Regions from separate parts of the Paenibacillus sp. JCM 18996 genome, predicted to be linked through region 2. Evidence: riboswitches for the same ligand, from Rfam matches in the RefSeq annotation. Region 2 holds a riboswitch; each other region holds the start of a gene.
The links. Region 2 has a riboswitch for cyclic di-AMP ahead of ACZ5N7_RS14090 (C40 family peptidase). Riboswitches for the same ligand answer to the same signal wherever they lie in the genome.
Positions count from the first base shown of each region.

Region 1: it holds a riboswitch for cyclic di-AMP, as region 2 does, so the genes downstream of both, ACZ5N7_RS17730 (LysM peptidoglycan-binding domain-containing protein) here and ACZ5N7_RS14090 (C40 family peptidase) in region 2, are expected to answer to the same signal.
Region 3: it holds a riboswitch for cyclic di-AMP, as region 2 does, so the genes downstream of both, ACZ5N7_RS09335 (Na-translocating system protein MpsC family protein) here and ACZ5N7_RS14090 (C40 family peptidase) in region 2, are expected to answer to the same signal.

Region 1 covers NZ_AP043884.1:3,610,308-3,618,317, forward strand. Annotated here, with positions in the region: gene ACZ5N7_RS17725 (MATE family efflux transporter) at 646-1,005, shown strand; gene ACZ5N7_RS17730 (LysM peptidoglycan-binding domain-containing protein) at 1,451-2,239, opposite strand; cyclic di-AMP (ydaO/yuaA leader) riboswitch at 2,245-2,404, opposite strand; gene ACZ5N7_RS17735 (phosphotransferase family protein) at 2,534-3,448, opposite strand; gene ACZ5N7_RS17740 (S-layer homology domain-containing protein) at 3,572-5,017, shown strand; gene ACZ5N7_RS17745 (aldose epimerase family protein) at 5,210-6,205, opposite strand; gene ACZ5N7_RS17750 (glycosyltransferase family 2 protein) at 6,447-7,145, shown strand; gene ACZ5N7_RS17755 (DUF2304 domain-containing protein) at 7,150-7,527, shown strand; gene ACZ5N7_RS17760 (ArnT family glycosyltransferase) at 7,663-8,010, shown strand, end outside.
Region 2 covers NZ_AP043884.1:2,860,485-2,868,494, reverse strand. Annotated here, with positions in the region: gene ACZ5N7_RS14110 (sulfurtransferase) at 1-419, shown strand, start outside; gene ACZ5N7_RS14105 (DUF4386 domain-containing protein) at 664-1,359, opposite strand; gene ACZ5N7_RS14100 (helix-turn-helix transcriptional regulator) at 1,392-1,616, opposite strand; gene ACZ5N7_RS14095 (hypothetical protein) at 1,618-2,064, opposite strand; gene ACZ5N7_RS14090 (C40 family peptidase) at 2,489-2,923, opposite strand; cyclic di-AMP (ydaO/yuaA leader) riboswitch at 2,965-3,103, opposite strand; gene ACZ5N7_RS14085 (hypothetical protein) at 3,411-4,229, opposite strand; gene ACZ5N7_RS14080 (M1 family metallopeptidase) at 4,242-6,224, opposite strand; gene ACZ5N7_RS14075 (YwhD family protein) at 6,494-6,991, shown strand; gene ACZ5N7_RS14070 (cation:proton antiporter) at 7,997-8,010, opposite strand, start outside.
Region 3 covers NZ_AP043884.1:1,875,886-1,883,895, forward strand. Annotated here, with positions in the region: gene ACZ5N7_RS09325 (AraC family transcriptional regulator) at 1-391, opposite strand, end outside; gene melA (alpha-galactosidase) at 567-1,865, shown strand; cyclic di-AMP (ydaO/yuaA leader) riboswitch at 2,043-2,211, shown strand; gene ACZ5N7_RS09335 (Na-translocating system protein MpsC family protein) at 2,335-2,721, shown strand; gene msrA (peptide-methionine (S)-S-oxide reductase MsrA) at 2,813-3,790, opposite strand; gene ACZ5N7_RS09345 (L,D-transpeptidase) at 4,342-5,868, opposite strand; gene ACZ5N7_RS09350 (carbohydrate ABC transporter permease) at 6,312-7,145, opposite strand; gene ACZ5N7_RS09355 (carbohydrate ABC transporter permease) at 7,166-8,010, opposite strand, start outside.

The DNA.
Region 1 (8,010 bases), 750 kb from region 2:
AAACACAATACCAATGAGGATCTATGTGACCTTGATCCACGCCACAGTCAAGAGCAATATGGAAACACACCGAGGATCGCGAGGATAATCAGTATCATATTGCAAATTGCAGCTGTTAGTACCAGACTAGAGTTTTCTCATTGGGCGACTGCCATTTTTACAATAACTTTATTTGATCCTACAGTTTATTTTACATAATCTGACTATCATTGTACGTATCGAAGGTGTCAAACTTAGTTAGGGAAGGGGGAAAGGCTAATGATAGGAAAGACTTGGAGGCGTATTCTTAAGCGCATTGGAAGAAACAGGTGGATAGCTATGCCGGCATAGCTGCTATTACAGTCCAGGCGCAGCGAGCGGTTAGACGTGTCAGAAGGCTGGCGTGCAGCGAGCGGTGATGATGATGTGTCGGAGGGCTGGCGCCCAGCCAGCGACACTGATGCGTCTAAGGGCTTGCGTGCAACTAGCGTAATGATCTGTTGGAGGGCTGGCGAGCAGCGACGGTGAAGATGCGTCGGAAGGCTGTCGCACAGCGAGTATGCACAGTCACTACACCAGAAGCGGTATCCGAGAGATACCCTTTTTCTTAATTGGGGGTGAACAGGAACATAGTTTTAATACAAAACAGCAGTTTCGGGACAGTTTTTGTTTGGAATTTTTACAGATAATACCGAGATAATTAATATGGGTACTACCCTTTTGTTCATTTGTATCATTCTCGAACCAGGACGTACCTTTAATCTGATCATTACACAGTCGTTAAAAGCATCGGGCGATGTCCGATTTTCAGCATTGATGGCAATCATCTTCCCGTTCTTATTAGGTATACCTCTGGCATACCTGCTTTGCCTACGATTCCATATGGGACTCACTGGATTGTGGTGGACAATGGCAATCGATGAATGGTGCAGGGCGATTCTCCTGGCCATCCGTTGGAAGAGCCGTGTGTGGGAAAAGAAAATACTGGTTAATAATATGGAATCTGGATTATCGATCAAAGGATAGTGATAATCTCCCCTGATGAATTTCATGCGAAAAGTACACTAGTAGAAATGTAGTGGCTGCTGTAAGCCCTTAAATGAGTCAGTTTTGTCTAGGATTCCATGGGGACTTTAATAAGATACTATCCAATGTGAAATTAAAGTTACCTATCTTTTGTTCGGCATTAGCTAAACGGTGTAAGAATAATCCAACTCCAGCTGAGCCTGTTCCAAAGTGAGTTGAAATTCTAAATTTGTCTAATTTATCTGCATGCCTCCCATTCCAATTGCAATCGCTCTTTTAAATCGTTTATAATTGGAACTACTTGAAAAATAAACTATAATTTTCCTTATTGCAAGAGAAAATACGGATTTCCTAATAGCTATCCAATCTCGGTATTTGTCTAAATCCTTTCCATCGAAGAAAAAAAGAGCGCGCCGGCCACAAAGCCGGAACACTCTTTTGTTATTTACTGCAGCACATACAGCTGCACGTCCTGGAAACCAAAATTGGCTACCATATCTCTATGACCGGGAATGAAAATATCAATGCGGTTTCCTTTAATCGCGCTTCCCTGATCCGTAGCGTAGGCAACCAGCCCGCCGTCAGGCAAGTTTTTGAAGTTATAGCCGGTAATAAAAACTTTGGATCCCATCGGGATGACGGCAGGATCGACAGCAATGGTTCCCAGCTTCAGCGGGTTGCCATAATAATCGACAGCTCCCCATCCGTTCTCTTCAGGGGAATCCGAATAAGCGGAGGCCGTCATCGACATAATCTTCTTATAAGGCAGGGCTTGTCCGGAAACATTCACGGTATTCGCAGATGCCGAAATGATATTTGCGGACGTTGATGCTTGACTGGCCTGAACAGTGTTCGCCTTAACGGGGGCTGCGGAAGGCAGGGTCAACACTAAGCCGGGGTATAAATTCAGAGGATCGAGTTTCGGATTGGCGGCCATCAGCTCTTTTAAAGGAAGCTTCAGCTTGTTCGCAATAATCCAGTACGTATCTCCCTCCTGAATCGTGTAGCGGACATCGGGAAGGTTCAGGGTTTGCCCTGTCTGCAGGTTCAATGGATCTACTCCCGGATTAGCCTTTTGTATCGACTCCAGCGGAATATTTTTGGCTGTTGCAATTTTCCACATAGTATCGTCGGGCTGAACCTGGTAAGTTGCTGCGAATGCGGGTGTCGCAATGCTTGCGATCGATAGACCTAATGCCAGAGTAAAAAAAGTTTTCCTGGTGAACCGTTTCATGTTGCTCCTCCTTTTAATGGGCCTGCGAGGTTAGTTGTCGGGTTTGGGATGAGGATACATCCCTTCGCTAAAGCGATTCACCCCAAAGACGCGGCTGCGTCATGAAGCTCTCCCCCGCACTTTGGAAACATGGAAATCCTTCCAAAGTTTTGGCATTTTTCGAGATTTATCGTACCATACCTTTCTTTTTTGATGAATATGTAATTATTGGTAAAATGTTTAAGCCTGCGTTTTATTGGGTAATAAGGGGGTTGTTTCAGCCATCAGCTTGCATTGCCGCAGGTATTCAGTCCGTCAGCGCAGCAGCTCGCTTTTTACCATGCCGTAGGCATTGCGGTCGCCTTTCTTGGCGTAGAACCTGAGGCCGTCCAATCCTTTGAAGAGCAGGGCACATCGCAGCCTTTCTTCGAATTTGGGAATCTCGCGCCCCTCGCTCGTCCAAACATCGCGCACCATTTGAGGAATTTGCAGCTGAGGGGTCCATAGATGCTGTGTGGCCAAATCGAACACAAAGTCTCCGTACATGGCCATTTCCCAGTCGACGATGCCGGTCACGGTGCGCCCGTCCGTCAGCATGTTCCCCAAGTGGAAATCTCCGTGCACGAGATAGCGTTCTCCGGGCGAACATTTGGCGAGGTCCATCATGATGGCATACAAGTGCTCGAATACATCCCGCTCCAGGAAACTATGCTCAAACAGCGAATACCAACCTTCCCAAAAACCGGATTGCTCTTTCAGAAAAAAAGACTCGAGAAATTCCAGCCAGCTGCCATAAACTCCGTCTCCCGAGGGCTGGATCCACCCGTAACCTTTGGACTTGCCCAGGGAGACCCGGTTGATTGCAGAGAATTGTTTTACCAGGTCGGGCAGAATCTCCTTCACTTCATTTTGCGGGCAGCTGACGATCGACCGTCCAGGAGCTTTTTCCGCAATGGAAAAGTATAATTCGCCCGCCCTGCCGACCTCCAGCACCTTCGGAACCGGTATGCCCTGTGATGAGAACGTTTCATGTATATACCGCTCTTTCTCAAAGCCTTCCCCGCTGCCGTTAAAATGGATGACGAATTCCTTGTCTTGATGGCTGTAGCTGAAAACTTTGCTCAATTCCCCTCCTTCGATCGGATGGAGACGGGAAACCGGCCCGTTCAAAAGCTTTTGCAAAAAAGCTTCCGCCGTGCTGATATTCATTTCCGGTTTAAACGTACTCATCCTCCATCAGCCTCCCGCTCTTGTCCTAAGGACGTTTTTTTGGTCGATATTACCATGGGTTTATTCGTTAATTATGGATTATAATTGGTATCGGTTAAAAATGTGGCAGGGAAAGGAACTGGAATGAAAAAAATCTCCATCATTTTGTGTGTCGTCATTAATGCGTTCATCTGGTCAAATGTAATTGCGTCTGCTGCGGATTTTACGGACATACCGGGAACAAGTCCTTATCTTCCCTATATTGAAGAGTTAAAGAAGCTGGGGATCGCGGACGGCATTGCTGACGGGTTATTCGGTCCCGAACAGGCCATGAGCCGGGCGCAGTTTGCCAAATTTGCGGCGGGTGCTTTTCGGTTGAACGACAATGGGGGCCGGGTTCCGTTTACGGATATCGGGGGCCATTGGGGCTCTGTGTATATACGTGCCGCTTATGAAGCGGGTATCGTGGACGGTGCAACGGAAACGGCATTTTTGCCGGATCAACCCGTCACCAGGCAGGAGGCCGCCGCCATGGTCTGGAGATATGCCCGTAAACAAGGGCTGTATCCCGACACAAGCTCGAGCTTTAAGGAAAAGCCCGACACCTGGGCGCTGGAAGCGGTCAGCAGCGTGATTTCCCATAAATGGTACGGAGCGGACGTTAAGATGGCTTCCGGCGTATGGTCCTACCGTCCCAAGGAACCGATGAGCCGTCAAGAAATGGCTGCGCTGCTTGATTTGGCGATGAAGGAGATGCCAGGGTATGTGAAGACATACCTCACTCAAGAGAAACCGATGTATAAAGCCACTTATTTATGGAATACCGGCCAGCTTCTGAATAATAAAGCCGAAGTGTTTCAGTTTCTTCATAAAAACGGCGTCAATCTCGTTTACCTGCAGATGGATCCGGATGTTGCCCCGCAGGATTACGGCAGCTTTATCGAGGAAGCCGGCACGCTTGGCATGGAAGTCCACGCTTTGGGCGGAGCGCCCGACTGGATTTTGCCGGAGAACCGGAATAAAATGGACAAGCTTGTCGACTGGGTTAAAACCTATAATGCAGGCGCTGCGGTCAACCGGCAGCTTAAAGGAATCTGTCTGGACGTAGAGCCGTACATTTTGCCTGTGTGGCAGCAGGACACAGACAGGATGCTGGGCTTATGGAGAGATACGGTAGACACTTTCGTCAAAGAAGTGAAAACAGGCGCCCCCGGCTTGACTGCTGGTGCTCAGCTGCCGTTCTGGCTGGAAATGTTGAAAGTATCCGACGGGAACGGCGCACAAATCCCTTTGTCCGACTGGATGATCCGCAGGCTGGACCAGGTCACCCTGATGGCTTACCGTGACAATGCAGCCGATATTATCAGCATCGTGGAGAATGAACTGAACGCAGCGGAGAAACAAGGCGGAAGCATTATCATCGCCGTCGAAACACGGCCGAGCAGCGAAGGGCCCATCACCTTTTATCCCTATGGACAGGCTTTGATGCTGCGGGAGATGGATAAAGTCATCGGTACGATCCATGGCCGCGCCTCTTTCAAGGGATATGCAGTCCACGACTACGAAAGCTGGTATAGCCTTAAGGATTAGAAGGGCGGTATCTCTTAAGCCCCCTAATTGGAGAACTTTGCCGCCATTCCGCAGCATAAAGCCCCCGGCGCTGCCTGCCGGCAATCCCGAGGGCCATGAGTGCGAACCGGCCCAATCCATGCAAGCATTCTCAGGGCTGGCTGGCCGGGCCATCATGCCAATCAGCCAGGCACCAGTGACCAGCCGGATGAATTATTTGATGTAGAGCCGGCTGGTTTCTTCCCAAATTTCCCCGGGCTCCAGGCCAATCAGGCCGATCTGTTCGGCTGGGAGGTCCATATTAGGAGCATTCACCAGGTTCACTTGCGGCTCCGGGCAAAAGAATCCTTCCGTCGCGTTATTGTTCCAGATCATCCATTGCTTGTAAGCCGTGCCGACATCGTAAACGAGAGTAACCCCGTTGCGCGAGTCGGTCAATTCCATCCGGTTGCGGCCGTCCTGCGGCCGGGAAGTATAATGGTTGTCCATCGGCTCGAAGAAAGGCGAGACGCCCTGTCCGCGCATGAGCTCTTCTTCCTGTTTGAGCGGTTGATATTTTCCCGTGGGCAGCATCCGTTCGTCAAGCTCCCAGCGTTCGCCGATCGTCATACGGAAACGGTAATCCGAAGCGGATCCGCCGGAAACGAAAGGCGCGTTAATGGAGGTGTGGAACGCGAGCAGGCAGGGCATGCGGTCTTTGCCTTTATTGCGCACGGTCACATGCTGAAACAGTCCTTGCCCGCTCAACGTATAGCGAAGCCTTACCGTGAAAGTGTGCGGGAAATAGCTGTACACCGGATGGCCTTCACGTATATGCAGCACCAGCGTGACCCGGCTTTCCGTCTCATCGGCCCCGAAGGATTCGACCTCCCAGGGAATGTTGTGCAAAAATCCGTGCAGATGGTTTCCCGTGCTCTTTTCGTTCACCGGGAATTCGTAGGTTTTGCCGTTCCAGGGGAATTTGCCGTCTTCATAACGGTTGGGCGGAAACAGCACCGGAATGCCGTTGATGATCGGGTTGTTCTTAAACGCTTCCATTTCGTCCGCCAAAGGCTCCTTCAAAAAGGTATACTGCTTCTCGATATCCCGGAAGGCGATCAGATTAGCGCCGGTGTCGGGCAGAACCGCAGCCTCGTAAGGTCCGGCCTGCAGCCATACCGCGCTCTCCCCCTGATAAGACTCCTCGAATGCTCTTGGTTTAGTGGACATATTTTCCTCCCTATGGTAGTAATAGATTAATAGTATCATAAAAGGAGGAGTTATTCCTCTATGGCCTGATTGGTGAAAGCGTAAACCCAGGTTCACTTGACTGTTTCAATCGCTTTTTTTGGCGTTAATGGTCACTATATTTTACCTGTTCACTTTTTTTTTGTTTTGCGCAACAATTGTAGACGGTCGTGCGTCCATTAAATGGCGCGTTCGGAAGTGTGTCTCTCAAAGGGGGAACGAAATGAAAAAGCTGGTCATCATACCTGCATACAACGAGGAAAAATCGATCGGTTCCGTGATCCGCTCAATCAAAAAGCACCATCCCGACATGGATATCGTCGTCATCAACGACGGGTCTTCAGACCGTACAAGCCAGACGGCCCGGGAGACGGGTCTTGCTTTTGTGGTGGACCTTCCTGTGAACGTGGGGATCGGCGGAGCGGTGCAGACAGGATATTTGTTCGCATATAGAAATGGATACGATATCGCCACTCAAATCGATGCCGACGGGCAGCATGACCCGGCCGATCTGGAGAAGGTGGTGCGCACTGTGGCCGAAGGTCAAGCAGACTGCTGCGTCGGGTCGCGTTTCGTCGAAAAGACGGAGTACCGTTCGAGCCTGTCCCGCCGTACAGGGATCCGTTACTTCTCCTGGATGATCAAGTGGACGGTAGGCAAGCGGATCACCGATCCGACTTCGGGTTTTCGCGCAGTCAATAAACCGGTGATCGCCGTCTTTGCGGGTTATTACCCGGATGACTACCCGGAGGTGGAGGCTGTTGTGCTGCTTGAACGTATGGGCTTCCGTGTAAAAGAGACCTCCGTGCAAATGCACAACCGGGCGGCAGGGCGTTCGTCGATCACCCCGCTGAAGTCGTTTTATTACATGCTCAAGGTATCTCTTGCGGTCCTGATTACTCGTATAAGGAATGTGACTTAACATAATGAACATTTATTTGGTGTCCGTCTTTTTTTGCGCAGCCTTCGTGCTGTTTACCGTGGAATTGATCCGCAGGCAAAAATTGGCTGAACGTTATGCTCTGCTCTGGCTCGTCCTGGGCTTGATCATGCTTTTGTTCAGCTTGTTCCCGCCCATTCTGGAGTTCGCATCGGGCCTTCTTCATATTTATTATGCGCCTTCGTTCCTTTTTTTTGTGGGACTCTTGTTTTCTCTGATTTTTATCATGCATTTGACGATCGTAATTTCCAAGCTTCACCGCAAAATGACGCGCCTCGTCCAGGAAGTAGCGCTGCTTAAGGCCAAGCTCGGAGACGAAGAATCTGCCGGTTCCGATGGCCCGGATGCTTCTCGCGCCGAATGACGAGAGGCGTTTTTGCGTGAGGAGAAGTCTGGCCGCCCGTTGTGCCGCGGCGCTCGCAGGGAGCATCGTGCTTTTGGTAAACCGCGCTTTGGGGAAAACGGACTGTCAGAAGAGTATATCGCAAGGAGTGTCGAAATGAACAGAAGCCGGTCATACAGCCCTCTGTATAATTATGCAGTTTGGATAATCATGCTGATTGCTCTTGCTTTACGGTTCCACATTGTGCTCAGCATGGACTATCAGCCTCTTGTTTTTGACCAGCTGGAATACGTGAATTTGACTTTACGTTGGTTGGAATCAGGCATTTACGCTTACAGGGATACGATGCCCAATACGCTGGTCACGCCGGGTTTGCCGGTGTTTCTTGCCGCTGTGTTCAGTCTGTTCGGCTACCATCCGCTGGAACACGGCCTGATGGCTGTAAGGCTTTCGCAATGCTTTATCGGTGTGGGGGCGGTCTGGTTTATGTATAAGCTGGGCGCG
Region 2 (8,010 bases):
AACCGGCAGTGTTCAAATCGCAACCGCACCCTGAGCTGCTGGCCTCGATGAAAGAGGTGCGGAGCAAGCTGAACCGTCCGGGAGTCACGCTGATCGACTCGCGGGAAAGCAAACGGTACCTCGGCGTGGAAGAGACGATCGTCAAGGCGGCCGGGCACATTCCGGGAGCACGGAATGAGTTCTGGAAGGAGTCGCTGACCGCAGACGGCTACTGGAAGCCGGCCGAAGACCAGCGGCACCGGTTTGCACATCTTTCGCCGGACGACGAGATCATCGTCTACTGCGGCTCTGGTGTTACGGCGACGCCGAATTTTATGGCGCTGACGGAAGCGGGCTTCCCTAATGTGAAGCTGTACGCCGGCAGCTGGAGCGACTGGGTTTCGTATGAAGACAACCCGATTGCAACGGGGGAAGAGTAAGAGCGGAGAGGCCGCGTATGACGTTGGTTTTGGGGCTGTGACAGGTTGCTGGTTGATGATCTGTTACGGCCTTTTTGGGCTTTTCGTTCAACGGCTTGCAAACAAGAAATCGAGGAAAACAGTTTCAAAAAACCCGGAGTGAACCACAGCCCGACAGTCGGGACAGATGGTTGTTGAATCAGCCAAAAGATTGATACTAGATGAGTAAATCAATGGGCTGCCCACAAGACAGTCCATCACTCCGCTAACGGGATCTATAAGCCAATATATTGAACCCTTTAACGATTAGCCAAACGGCGAGAATCATTTCATTCGCAGCTACCGGCAGGGCCAAAATCGCACCCCAAGTAGAAACTTGTTCAATGACACCGAACATAACGAACAAGCTTTGAATAAAAATAAGCGTTGCCCCTGATATACCCAAGATAGGTATAAATCTGGGTACGAGCTTGGATTTATAAAATATGTAACTGTACATCATCGTGTTGATGCCAAGCATGAAAGCGGGCCCAAGAACAAAGGTCCAGTCGTGTACAGCCTTTAATAATGTACCTGAAATTTGAAATGAGGCGGTATCCGGGCTTCCTTCTGCTACGAATTCCCGACTTAAGGTCAATAGGGATAGTACGCTAATTATGCCGATAGTGATGATAACAGCTTCAAGAAACCTGAAGCAAAGATGCCAAAGAGCGATCGTTTCATTATATTTTCTTAAAATCGGAAACATGGTGGTCGCAGTACCGACCGCTGAAACGACAAGAATTAATTCCATCACCGCTCCTAATATCACCTGGTTGGCGTGAGCGGAACCTTGTACTAGGTAATCGGGATCGTTGAGGATGGGTTTGTATAAAATAAGACCGCCAATGACCGACGAAACGGCTGCAAGGATAAACAGGACTCCCACAATCAATGAGCTCTTTCTGATAGAAAAATCCATTTGCTTTTCTCCTCCAATGAACATCCTTATTGTTACTCCTTTGTGTCATCCCCGTAAAAGAATACCTCTTCCAAAGGCAAGTCGAAGGCGTGAGCAATGCGAAAAGCCAGTTCCAGAGACGGGGAGTAGTTACCCTTTTCCAAGGATACGATCGTCTGTCTTGTTACGCCCACCTTGTCAGCCAATTGCTGCTGGGTCATTTCATCATGATTAAACCGTAATTTTCGGATGTGATTGCCGACAAGATTTTTTCCCATCTTAGACTCCTTTCCGATAGTGATAAAGTTTCGTAATGGATCCGGTTACATCGGCAATGAATCCGGATAAGATCAGGATCAAGAACATCACTTGTGACGGCTTATCAATGACCAACGATCCCATAGCCAGAAGAAAGCCGAGGATAAATACGGCAAAAGAATTTCGATTCGACTTCAAACCGATGAGCTTATCCAGTTCATCCTCGAATGCGGGTTCCTTCTCTCCGGTCGCCATTCTTAAGAAGATGTTGAAAATAATGCTGATGATAATATGCGCAACAATCGAAACCAGCATTAAGACGAGAACAAATGATCCCCAATAGTGAAAGGTTTCCGAAAGTTCCGGGCTACCGTCGGGATATCGTGGGTACATGTACAAGCAGTACGATCCAAAAATGAGTATGGTGCTGATCAATGATATGATGCTCTTCTTTTCTTGATAGGTCATGCTTTAATCCCCTTGTCAGATATTTTTTACTAAATGTAAAATTATATATACATAATGTAATTTAAGTTTTTTATTATGTCAAGTATAGTTTACATTGCATTGGTACATAAAATAAATAAGGCTGCCGATCTATGAACTAATACAAAATCGGTAGCCTATTCCGCTAAGATTTATTCTTAACGGGTACGATACTCAATTTGTCATAACTCGCAAACAACCATTCAACAGATATCGTTCGTATTGGTCCTCATGGAGATCTCTGCAAATAAGCCCCGCTAGCATGCGCACAACAGCTGCAAAAAACTTCCCCCTAACCTGTTTCAACCGCCGCCCCCAAGGGTAAATAACCATAACAAAAAAAACCTGCGCAGCTTGTCCACAGACTTAGCCGAGCGGGGCAGTAATTTTGCTTATCATCGTTCAATTAGTTTTCGTCCGTCATCATCTGGTCGTAGAGATCGTCCCAAACCACACGCCGCGCAGACACATAACGATTGGCGTAGTAAGAGCTGTCCAAGCTTGAGATGGTCACGCCACCCTTCGTAGCCGAGTGGGCGAATTTGCCGTTGCCTACATACACTCCTACATGGGAAACTCCTACACCGTCTGTATTGAAAAAGACGAGGTCTCCGGGTCTTACGTTACTTTTGGAGATCCACTGTCCTTCGCCATTCTGACCTTTGGAGCTGTGAGGCAGATCAACACCGAACTTGTTGAATAAGTAAGAGGTAAATCCCGAGCAGTCAAATCCTCTTGTCGAGGTTCCCGCATATTTGTAGGGAGTGCCTACCAGCGAATTCACCGCTTTGCTGAGCAGACTTTCTGCGGATGCGGAACCGGCAAAAACCGACACGGACATAACAACACCTGCTGCCAGAGCAAAAGCCTTTTTTAACACGAAAAAACTCCTTCCACATGCCTACGAAGTTAGCTTGAGGGTTCGGTTGAAGGTTCCCTATGATCACTCTGAAGCGAGATCAATTCACCCAAGACAATGGTTCCCCCGTTTTCCGTCACGGAAATTCGACAAATAGTGTGTTTTTTTTTATTTGCAGGTCTAAACTTTCGATAAAGAAACTGGTTTTCCTCCCTTTGTCACATAATGTTCACATTTTAAAATAATAAAAATCGATATAAAACGTCAAAAAGCCCCTTCCGCAGAAGAGGTTTTTAATGTTATAAGGCTGTTACTCCAGATACACAAGACAAAGTCAAATCTGCGAAAGTGTGGCTCGGTAATGCAGCACTGGTTTGACTGCTGATTGAAACTGCCGTTATTCAAACTGCTGTTCACACGTCTGTCCACGCGTCAGCCCAACTGTTCACGCGTCTGTCCACACGTCTGTTCACACATCGATACGCTGAGTCCAATACCTGATCTGCGAGGCGATCGCCCATATTTTGCCGAACATGTGCACATACCGGTAGGCCTGGAACAGGATAAGAGCGGCGAGCCCGGCCCAGAATAGGGAAGCGGACACAACCAAAAGAGTGAGCGTGCCCGTGATCGATAGAGTGACCAGTCCGAGGAGCATAATCGGCAGGCTGTAGCGGAACAGGAAGAGCAGGGAATACAGCGGCTTTTTACCCATCGCCTTCCCTAACTGCAGGTAAAGGAACACGAGATAGAGCAGCCCGCCATAGAGCAGATAGCCGCCTAAATAGGGGGAAATCCCCGCCAGCAGAGCGGAATTGCTCTCGCTTTTTGTGTAAATCCTGTACAGCTTCGGAAGCAGGAAATACAAAGGGCCGAGAAGAAGCGCCATTTGCAACAGATAATAGCCGAGGAAGCTGAGGCCCAACGTCCGTATGCCTCTCACAAACCGGTAGCCGGAATTCATTTCCGGGTGGGCCAGGGAATAGTAGATGCCCGCGTTCAACAAGGAATGAATAGCCATCCGCATAAGAAGCAGGACCAATAACAGCCATAGGTAGGAATGGGTCAAGTCGGTCTTCATCAGCCGGAACTGGCTTTCGGCCATAACCAACTGCAGCGATTCTCTCGGCAGCAGGTTTCCGGGATACCGGTGCATAAGCGGCACCACAATTCCCTGTACGATCCGGTAGAGGAACAGCCCCCACACCAGCTGGTAGATAAAAAGGGTGATCACCGCAAACGGCTGCCTCAATGTCGTTCTCCATCCTTCTTTCATAGCGCTCCACATCGTTTTTCCACCTCACCAGGCGACCCAGCCGAACAGGGTCTCAATGATTTTTTCCGTGCCGAGACTTAACCGGATGTTCCATTTCGGGTCGATGCGCGTCTTCATGAAGTTGTTGATGCGTTTATTCTCCAGGATCATCGAGTGCCGGGGATCAATAGACACCCAATCGACAGGGGTTGTATTGGTGATTTTGAATTGGATTTCGGCATCCCTGCCATCCCAGGCTTTTTCCATCATGCTGCCGTCCCTGAAGTGAAATTCGATCGGAACCGAGGAATACTGCCCCCCGAGCCGGCGGACCGTGACTGTGCTTTCATAGCTGCCCGAAGTGTCGGATTTTTTGAAAGAGATGCGGTCCACCGCATAATCGGACATCATGCCGCCGTACACATACTGCTCGAAGAAGGGCTGCCAATCCATTTTGGTAACTTCCTCAAGCACTTTTTGAAAATCCTTCGTCGAAGGATGGCGGAATTTATACCGGTCCACATAGGTGCGCAGCACTTTCTCCATGCCGGACTTGCCTAACTGCTGCTCAATGGACAAAAGTACCAGCTTGCCCCTTGTATACACATTCTCCGCATAATTATCGTGGGTTTTAAAATCCCAGGCGTTGCGCTGAAGCGATTCCGGCGCAGTAATATAGCTGGCTTCCATCGGTGTGTTGGAGCGGGCGCCGTACTCTTTTTGCATGACCTTGTCTTCGGCGTAGGAAGTGAAGCCTTCATCCAGCCACGCTTCTTCAAACTCGTTCGACGCCACCATGCCATAAAAGTACTGGTGGCCGATTTCATGGACGATCACCCTTTCCAGCTCCAGGCTGGTGTTTTTCTCATCCGCGCCCCAGCCCGTTACAAGGGTAGGGTATTCCATTCCGCCGGCTCCGTTGCCGCCCTTGGGAGGGACCACAATAGACAGGGTGGAGTAGGGATAGGTGCCATACCACTGGCTGTAGTCGGACAGCGATTTTTTGGCTGCGGCCATGTAGCGGTTTTTGAATTCGGCGTGGTCCGGATCCAGATAGAGCTTGATTTTGACACCGGGTACGCCGGGAGCGGAGAAAGACTCTTCCACATATTGGAAATTTGGAGAGGCCGCCCAAGCGAAATCGTGGATATCGTCGCCGTAGAACTGGTACGTTTTGGTGCCGGCTTCTTCAACGGCAGGGGATCGGGTGGGAAACCCGGTGGCGGCTACGGTGTAATTGGACGGCACTTTGATCTTCACGTTATAGATGCCAAAATCCGCATAAAATTCCGAATTGCCGTGGTACTGGTGGAGATTCCAACCTTCTGCCGACCGTCCGCGAGTGCCTTTCGTTTCGTAGACGGCGATTTTGGGGAACCACTGGCCTGCCATGACAAAATCGCCCGAATACCCCATCCGCGCAAAAACGGCAGGGAGCTTGACTGTAAAATCGGTATGCAGAGTGATTTTTTCTCCGGGATTGACGGGATTGGGCAGGGTAAGTTTGATCAGTGTCGTGTCCTTTTTGTTGCCGTCGTCGGGCTGCACATATTCGATCCGGTCCTTCAGGCTCTCGCCCTGTGCGGTCTTCATCGAAAGAATGTCCATCTGTCCGTAGCTTCCCTCTTTCATCCGGTCTTTGCGCAGCTTTCCCCCCGACTCCTGCATGAAGGTGGAATCTTTGGATTTGAACGCGTTTGGGTAAAGGTGAAAATAAAGCTCGCCCACCGGCTGAGCACCGGGGTTCGTCCACGTCATCGTTTGCTGCCCTTGGATGGTCTTCGTGCCGGCTTCCAAAGCCGCTCCGATATGGTACTCCACAATACGCTGGCTGAGCGGAGCCGGAGCGGGCCTGTCCACAGGCTTCTGGGAATTGCCCGCCTGAGGCGGTTGCGGTTCGTTGAGCGCTATGCTGGTGGAGACCGGCTGTTCCGGCGCAAAAAGAGGTTGAGCGATCCAGGAAGCCGCCAAAGCGATACAGCAGGCCCCGGCCCATGGAATCAGTCTGGCTGCGGACAATTTCATCATTATTCACCCCGTTGACAAGCTTATAGAGCATGTATATGTGGGGGGTGCGCGGAATATTTACGGGAATGGAAAAATAATTGCGGTCCGGGGCAGCGGAAGAGAGGTTGCGAGAAGTTGGGGGTTTGGCTACAATAAAAGAACGGATCTCGACGACTGTGGAAAGTACGTGAGACGGGGACGGGTGCTTCCTCTAATCGCGTAGGGTTGAAGCAGGAATTGCAAATATGGGCAAGTGTCTTATTTGTTTATTAAGGGAGGAACGGTGCGCTATGAACCTGAATAATAAAGACAAAAAGCTGAACGCCTTAAATATCGTAAAAAAAATCGACCACAAAGGCTTCGGAGCCGGCTCCATCGATCTGAACAATGTCTCGAGCATCATCATTGACGGCGACGAAGCTTATCTGGACAACGGAGCTCTCCATGCGAAGAGCAAAGTGGAGAAGGGGATCAAATTCTCCGCGAACAAGGAAGACGTGCCGAACGGCCGCAAATGCTTCCTCGTCTGGGTTGCCGTAGACCGGAAAGAAGAAGGACCCTACTACGCCGGCGTAGCGGCCTGCGAGATGTGGGTCGATCCGGCAGCGAGAAGGGGCTGGAAGATTCTGGCCGACCATGTGAACCGGATGGATAAGGCGATGAAGCGGCAGGTACTCTTGGAGAACCTTGACGATAAAGAAAAGGGGCTGCTGAAAGAAGCTCTGCAAAAACACAATAACGAGTGGTGGGACCGCTCGGAGGACGCGCTGAAACAGGCTCTCGCTTAATTGTGTCGATTGTGTGTCATAGATTGTCCGTCCTGTAGGTTGGGAGTATACTGATTACCAGTATATGTTACACACCATATACTAGGACAGCGAAAAGGCAGACCCCATGGGGTTTGCCTTTTCGCGTTAACGAACAAAATCACCCTTCGGGTGAATAAAGACAGAAACCTGTTTCTAAGGACAGGGACTGTCTTGTTCATAAATTATATACCGTTCCATTCTGCCGAGTGGAAGCATTGTGTTTTTGTGGAGGGGTATGAGAGACAGACTTGGCTGGCCGTTCCGGTCAAAAGATGTAGAGCGTCATTTTAAAGAATTGATAAGACGGCGGTCTTGATGGGGAAAAAGTTATGTACAGAAGGCTGGCCGCCCTCTTCTTTGCGAGGCAATGGTGAAGGGTTGCCCGGAATGTTCTGGCCCACGGCATACTGGGTTGCTTTGATTAACGGGAAAATATGCTGCTATTTGCTCAGTTTGATTGCCTTGCTGGTCATATAACTGGAAAATGTGCAGTTAATTCAACCCATTCGGGTCAAATATTAAAATAACCACTGATTTTGATGGAACTTTTCCAGTAAAATGCATCTCCAACCAAATCGAAGTCAAATTAAATGGAGGAATTCCCTTTAATTTTTCCCATCCCGCGACTCTCCCGGCGCATTGACACTGCACGACAAGTGCTCAGACCGTAAAGCAGGGGAATATCCGCTGAAGCTGAATCGATCCAACACAACCATAACACAGAGGGCGCAAAGATGTTGTTCTGGATTGGAATAGAGGTTTCCAAAACAACATCTCCCAGCGGATGAATATATTTAAACCAACACTTATCCACAGCCACCGAAAATCATAATTTCCTAGACAACGAAGAAAGGCGGATCCCTTGGGGTCCGCCTTTTGGTTTTTCGCGTCCATAAACAGCCGGACTCAAGTCATTTCTTTGATTGCGCCGATGATCCGCTCCCTGTTTATTTTCCTAACTGATTGTATTAACTCTGTTCGGGATTATTGGCTGCCGG
Region 3 (8,010 bases), 980 kb from region 2:
TTTGGCTCAGCAGCGCATTGATTCTCCGCTTCTGTTCCGTATGGATGACAGGCTGGTGGGGAGAAATTCCGATTTGGCTGAGATATTCCGCGATACGGTCGCCCCTGAATCCGATCCAACGGTATTTCCAGGGCTCATGCGGATCCGATTCGTAGCTGGACAACTCTCCCGGAAAAATAATAAAGCTGCTGCCCGCCCCAATCTCATATCCTTTTCCCATTGAATAAAAGCTTCCTTTACCAGAAGTTACAAAATGCAGCAAATAATAATCCAAAAGCTGGGGGCCCACTTTATGGGACGCCCGGGTTTGCGATTCTCCGCTGAACAGGACTGTGATCTCACCTTTGCCGGGAGAGGGATTGATCGCCACCGCATGTGAATAGGCCGGCATAAGCCGCACTCCTTTCGGATTTTCCGGTTCACAGGAACTCAGGCTATTATTTCTCATTTTATCAACAAAAAACTACATCTGTCCATATGAAAGTGGAATCTCTCCATTCGAAACCGTTGTATATAGGCGTATAGTTTGTTTAGAAATGAAACCACTTTCAAGGAGGAACACAGCTGTGCCGAAAATTACCTTTTTAGGAGCAGGAAGTACCGTTTTTGCCAAAAATGTCCTTGGAGACTGCATGATGACCCCCGCGCTTCAGGATTATGAATTAGCTTTGTTCGATATCGACCCTGAGCGTTTGAAGGATTCGGAGAACATGCTGAACAACCTGAAGGCCACTACAGGCAGCGGCTGCAGCATTAAAGCTTACAGCGACCGCAAAGAAGCGCTCAGGGGCGCGAAATTTGTAGTAAACGCCATCCAGGTCGGCGGATACGACCCTTGTACGATTACCGATTTTGAAATTCCGAAGAAATACGGCTTGCGCCAGACGATAGCCGACACTGTCGGAATCGGCGGCATTTTCCGCAACCTGCGCACGATCCCGGTGATGCTCGATTTTGCCCGGGATATCCAGGAAGTGTGCCCTGACGCTTTGTTCTTAAATTACACGAACCCGATGGCTGTTCTCACCAATGTAATGAACACTTACGGAGGAGTGAAAACAGTCGGACTCTGCCACAGCGTGCAGGGATGCATCCCGCATCTGTTCAAAAGCCTCGAAATGGACACCGAAGGAGTGCAGGCCAAAATCGCCGGAATCAACCACATGGCCTGGCTGCTGGAAGTAACCAGGGAAGGCCGGGACCTGTATCCCGAGATCAAGCGCAGAGCCGCCGAGAGACAGAAAGAAAAGCACGACGACATGGTGCGCTACGAGATGATGTTCCGCTTCGGCTACTACGTGACCGAGTCTTCCGAGCACAATGCGGAATATCACCCGTACTTCATCAAAAGAAATTATCCGGAGTTGATCGACCGCTTCAATATTCCGCTCGACGAGTATCCGCGCCGCTGTGTCCGCCAGATCGACCGCTGGAAGACAATGAGGGAAGAGATGGTGAACAACAAGAATCTCGAACATACGCGTTCCAAAGAGTACGCTTCTTATATGTTCGAGGCAATGGAAACCAACGAGCCGTTCCGCATCGGCGGCAACGTGATGAACACCGGACTGATCACCAACCTGCCGAAGGAAGCCTGCGTGGAGGTAACCTGCCTGGTGGACAAGAACGGCGTCACTCCGACTTATGTGGGAGATCTGCCCCCTCAGCTGGCCGCGTTGAACCGTACCAATATCAACACCCAGCTGCTGACCATCGAAGCGGCAATGACGCTGAAGAAAGAGCACATCTACCATGCGGCGCTGCTAGACCCTCACACAGCCGCCGAGCTGTCGATTGACGACATCGTGGCCATGTGCGACGAGCTGATTGAAGCCCATGGCTCTTGGCTGCCCAAATACCAATAATCTGTGTAAACGACAGATTTCGAGAGTATATGGCAGATACCTTGAATAAAATATCATTATTTTCGCCAATAATCTTCAAATATTCGCTGTAAACGGTCATATTAGCGGTTTGACATGGTTTCAGGAGTGCCTTTTGTAGTTTATAATAGATGTACAGCACTTTATCTGTTTAAGTGAACTTTTAAATCGCTGAATTCTCATTTTCGAATGAGAAGCGGGGGAACCAATCGGAGCTGCCGGCGCGCCGGCAATTCCAGGGGTGAATCCACAGGAAGGCTTCTTTGGTAGGGTGACTCTCACGCCCGAATCCGTCAGCTAACCTCGCAAGCGTATAGGGAGAGGCAACAACTATCGTGCAATGCACGGCTTCCGCCGTGTGGGAAGAAGTCCACGAATAGAGTTCCCTCTATTTCGACGGGCTTCTTTTGTTGTCTCCCGCAAAACATTGCCGAATAGGAGTGAAAGCACAATGTTAACCGATGCAAGAGCCGCTATGAAGCAGTCGATCAGCGAATGGTATAAGCACTACGAAACGGAAATGCTCGGCAGCAGTTCGGAGCGGACCGAAATTCATATCGTCAAGAATAAAATCCTGATTATCTCTCAGGGAACTCCGGTGGAAGAAACCTTTGCCTTCGCAGGTGCGCCCGACGTGGAGCCGACCCAGACAGGCGAAGGCGAAACGGACGAGGCGGGCGGCGATTTGATGAAGAAAGCCCTTTCCTTCGTTACGCGCTGCGAGGTGGTTTCCTCTTTTACCGCTGTTTGCGAGGTGACAGGCGAGAAGACGGAGCTGTACACCCTCGACTGCAACCTTGAGAACATCCTGGAGACGCCGCACCAGTTAGGCGACTAACCCGATTTCCATGTTCGCCTCTTTTGAAACAAGCAAGCAAAACAGGATGTTTTGCTTGCTTGTTTTATTTTGTGAGTTATTGTATTTGTTTCTATTTGTCAAACAGCGTTAAATACTCTCCGTAGCCTTCCCGCTCCAGCTCTTCCCTGGGAATGAACCTCAGTGCAGCGGAGTTGATGCAGTAACGCAGGCCTCCCGTTTCGCGCGGACCGTCGTTGAAGACATGACCCAGGTGGGAATCCGCCTGTTTGCTGCGTACTTCCGTCCGCACCATGGAATGGCTCAAATCGGATTTCTCGATCACTTGGCTCTGATGCATCGGCTTCGTGAAGCTCGGCCAGCCGCACGCGGAGTCGAACTTATCCATGGAGCTGAACAAAGGCTCGCCGGATACGATATCCACATATATGCCCTCCCGATGGTCATCCCAGAATTCATTGCGGAACGGAGGCTCCGTGCCGTTGTTCTGCGTGACGTGATACTGCAGCTCAGTCAGCCTTGACTTCAGTTCATCCGGGTTTTTGGTGAATTTCCAGTGTTTGTCGATGAAGGCGTCGCGGCCCGAGCCTTTACGGTACATTTTATACCTCATCGGGTTTTTGTGATGATAGTCCTGATGATAATCCTCGGCCGGATAGAATTCCGCTGCGGGAACGATCTGCGTGGCGATCGGACGGTCAAATCGGCCGCTTTCCTCCAGCTCTTTTTTGCTGGCCTCCGCCTGTTCCTTCTGCGCCTCGTTATGATAAAAAATCGCCGTACGGTACGACTCGCCCCGGTCAAAGAACTGCCCGCCCGCGTCGGTCGGGTCGATCTGCTGCCAGAAAATCGACAGCAGCTTTGAATAAGGGAAAATGCCCGGGTCGAATGTGATTTGAACCGCCTCGGCATGCCCCGTAGTCTCCGAGCATACTTCCTCGTACGTCGGATTCGGCTTGTGCCCGCCTGTATAACCGGATACCACTTTTATTATGCCGGGAAGTTCCTCGAACGGCGTGACCATACACCAGAAGCAGCCCCCTGCAAAAGTCGCGAGTTCATATTTTGATTCCATTTGCTCTGCGCTCATGCGATCACTCTCCTTTACCTAACAGCATACCAGAATCGCCGCGCAAAATAAAAATCCCGCCCTCCGGATCCGGTTTAAGATCAGATCGTCATAATGGCTCTCCGGCAGTAATCATTGAAATACCTTTTCAATTCCAAGAAAGTCCTATCGAATTCAGCACGTTGAACGAGTTCCAACCGCACAGGAAGCTGAACGCTTAAGATCCCTGCATCACTGCAGGTTTAAGCAAAAACCAAGCGGCTCCCCCATTTAAACGGGAAGAAGCCGCTGTTGAAAGTTGTAATAGTCGGCTCCGAATTTACCGGCATTGGCCCCGGCCGTACCGCTATGCTAAATGCACGTTACGCACCAACCTCAAGAACGCTTCGATCAGAAGCTTCTTTTATAGTCCATAATCCGTCGGTACATCCTTCTGTCTTTGAGCTTAAGGAAGTAGGAAATGCCTGTGTAGGCATTGATTGATGAAAAAAGAAAGAAATATGCAAGCCGATGAACGCAAAAAAACCTTGATTACTCAAGAGTAAGTCACGTAAAAATCCGCTTTCAATTGTTTATCCCAACCAATAAAAAACGGATTTGGCAGCGGTTTCATTCTTGTTCGGCTTTTGGTTGGAAATAAGTCTGTCGACATTCAATGCAACAATATTCTCATATGCCGGCGGGAAGCCCTGCACGATTTGAACGGGAGCCCCTTTCGGAACGAGTGGAAATATTTCCGTGATATCCCGATTGGATAACCTGACACAGCCCAGCGATTTATTCGCCGCTATCGACGATGGGTCATTTGTACCGTGAATCGCGTATTGGCCCATGCCCAGACCCGCTTCACCATAAACATTCGGCTGACTGCCCGTCGGCTTGATCACCCGCTCCCGTATCGTAAAATCCCCTTCCGGCGTCGCATCCTGGTTACCGAGCCCCACCGGTTTGCTTGCAATAACGGTGGACCCGCTCACCAACTTCAAGGTGTAGTCTTGCTTCGAGACTATGATTTTTACAGGTTCATAGGGAATTTGCTTCGCCTGCTGCTCGTCCACGCTGTTCGGATAGAACATATCCTCAACCTGTCCTGCGCTCGGATGGAACACCCATCCCCCCTTGCCGTCAAAACTGGCTGCAACATGGTTATCCCCCGTCACTGCCTCGCCAGGAATGATGCTTAAATAATTATCGGGGTAATCGGCTGTGAGGGACTCTATGCTGGTAGGGGGAGAACCCTTCTCCTGTATGTATGACTGAAGCGCCGTTCTCACCAGATTTACCGCCACCTGATTAAGTGGAGTCGAGACAGCGCTTTGCTTGCTGACATCGCGATTTATGAACCGGATCCTCACCGACGGGTCGATGGAAGCGTTATACTCAGCTTGTACGAAAGCCGATTGTTTTAGAGCTTCGCTGGTTAAAGGAATCGTTCTGCCCAGCAGCGACCGGTCCGAGGTCATGATGCCGAAAAGCTGAATATTGCGTCCCGGCTGATTGCTTGCCATCTCCATCGCTTTGCCGTATAGTGTCTTTTCTATTTTCTCGACTGCCTCGTTGTAGGGGAGATAGATCACAAAAGAGACATCAACCGTCTCGTAAACCACTTCCTTTCCAACCGGCCAATGTCTGGCTTTGGACACAACGGCTTTTACCGTATCCATGTTCAACAATAAAATGAGAAGCACCAGATTGGCGGCAAGGAGGATGAGCAGAAGCCATTTAACCCAGCCTGAGACTTTCCTTTGCGGAGCCATCATGTGCAGCTGCTGTTGTCCCGCTTGACTTAGGCCTCTCAAGTTTCTTGCCGCTTGTCTCGCTTTCATTGCATAGGGAGAAGTGATCGTTCCGGCTGCCTCCTGGTAATGAAACAGCGCCTTGGCCAAAGCACCGTCTTTCTCGTATTTCCTGGCAAGCATGTAATGTGCTTCAGGGGATTTGGGATCAGAGTAGCGCAGCATTTTCTCATAAAATAAAGGGTCGCTCGAATTCAGGTAAAGATTTTTGCGAATATGGATCAAATTGGATTTCAAATAATGTTTAAACCGAGGATGCACCGTATCCTGCACCGTTCCGGCCGAAGTTTCCCCATTTTCCAAAAGGTTGTCCTCCTGTCAGTTTTTGATACATATTGTATCATATGTTGAATACTACTGCCAATCCTTATATTGACAACTGGATACGTTTTGTATCTTTCAGCTTAAAAAAACACTCTGCCCGAAATACCCCCTCTGGACATCAAATAGCGGAATACAGTTCCTTTATGATTTCTTGCATGCACGAGAAGTTGTAAATAACGAAAAAAAAGTACCTTACTACAACGAGTCACTAGGTGAAATCAAGTCCCGAAACTTTTGCCCGCTCCCGAAGAACGCGAAATAAGAAAAACTGTTGTCGGAGTATGCTGGAATATATTATTAAGTACTTTACAGGTAGTTTTTATTGTCGTGTCAGATGCTAAGCGTTAGCGAATCATGGAAAAGACAAAAAGAACCTTTCCTGCCCTGTCAGGAGGTTCTTTTTGTCAGCGCAAGCTGATAGTTTAATCCTTGATAGCCCCCGCCGCTAAATCGGAGATAAATTGGCGGCTGACCAGCAGAAACATGATGATTAAAGGAAGCGTCGCCATCAATGTGCCTGCCATGACCATAGCAAAGTCCGTGTTATAAATACCGTTTAATTGCGACAAAGTGATCTGAAGTGTATATTTTTTTGGATTATTGAGGATGATCAGCGGCCACAAGTAGTCGTTCCAGCTTCCGATAAAAGTGAAGATCCCCAGAAAAGCGAGAGCCGGCCGCAGCACAGGAAGCCCCACATTCCAAAACAAACGGAAATGATTACAGCCGTCTATTCTCCCGGCATTCAACAAATCATCGTGTATCGCCCCTGATGCATACTGCCTCATCCAGAATATTCCAAAGGCAGAAGCCATATGAGGAATGATCAGCGCTTTGTAAGTGCCGACCCAACCCAGCTTTTGCATAATGATAAAGGAAGGCACTAGGGACAGTTGTCCCGGAATCATCATGGTCGCCAGCAGCAGTATAAACAATATTTTTTTCCCGGGAAATTCAAATTTGGCAAATGAAAAACCGGCCAGAGAACAAAAGAACAATACCAGCAGCGTAGATACCGCGGCTACAAAAACAGTGTTCATAAAAGCGCCAAAAAAGTCAATGTTCGCCAAAACATTTTTTATATTAGTAAGCAATTGCGTTCCAAAAGTAAGCTTAGGCGGAAATCGGTAAATGTCGCTGGTTGTTCTTGTTGACATCACCGTGAGCCAGTAGAACGGAAACATGGACAGCATGACCCCGACGAGCAACGATACGTGTAAAAACATTTTTTTTATATATGCCTGATTGCCTGCCATGTCTAAACCCCTTTCTGTTATTATGATTCAGACTTTTGCACAATTTTCCAATTCACTAAAGAGAAAAGCGCAATCACGACAAACAATCCCCAGGCTACTGCGGAACCATAACCAAATAAATTTTTAACAAAAGCCTGCTGGTATAAATACAGGACGACAGTCATTCCTTCTCCGCCCGGACCGCCGGTGTTTCCCGTCAAGATCTGGGATTCAGTAAAAGTCTGCATGCCGCCGATGGTTGATGTGATGACAGTGAATAAAATGACAGGCCTAAGCAGAGGAATCGTTATTTTGAAAAATGTCTGGGCCGTGCTTGCTCCGTCAATACGCGCTGCCTCGTACAGCACACCCGGTATGCTCTGCAGGCCCGCCAGGTAAATAATCCCATTGTATCCGGTCCATCTCCATACAATCATGGATGCGATAGCAATCTTAAGCCAGAAAGGCGAGTTCAACCATTCAATCGGCTGCAACCCTAAAGTGGTCAGGATAAAATTCAGGAAGCCGTAATTGTTACCGAATAACGTCCCAAATATAATGGCAACGGCTACAATTGAAGTGACATTAGGTAAAAAATAAAAAATCCTGTAAACATTCCTGTAGCGCAAAAAAGCCGAATTCAGCAGAAAGGCAATGAGCAAGGCAAAGAACAGCATAGGGATCGTCGAGTATACCCATATTTCGAAAGTGTTCTTGATCGACTTCCAGAAATCAGCATCCGTCAGCAGAAAGCGGAACTGATTTAACCCGACAAACTCCATTTGCCCTATGCCATCCCATTTATGGAAAGCGAGGTAAAAAGAAAAGGCGATGGGAAACAAGCCGAATATTGAAAATAAAATATAGAACGGAGAAATGAATAAAT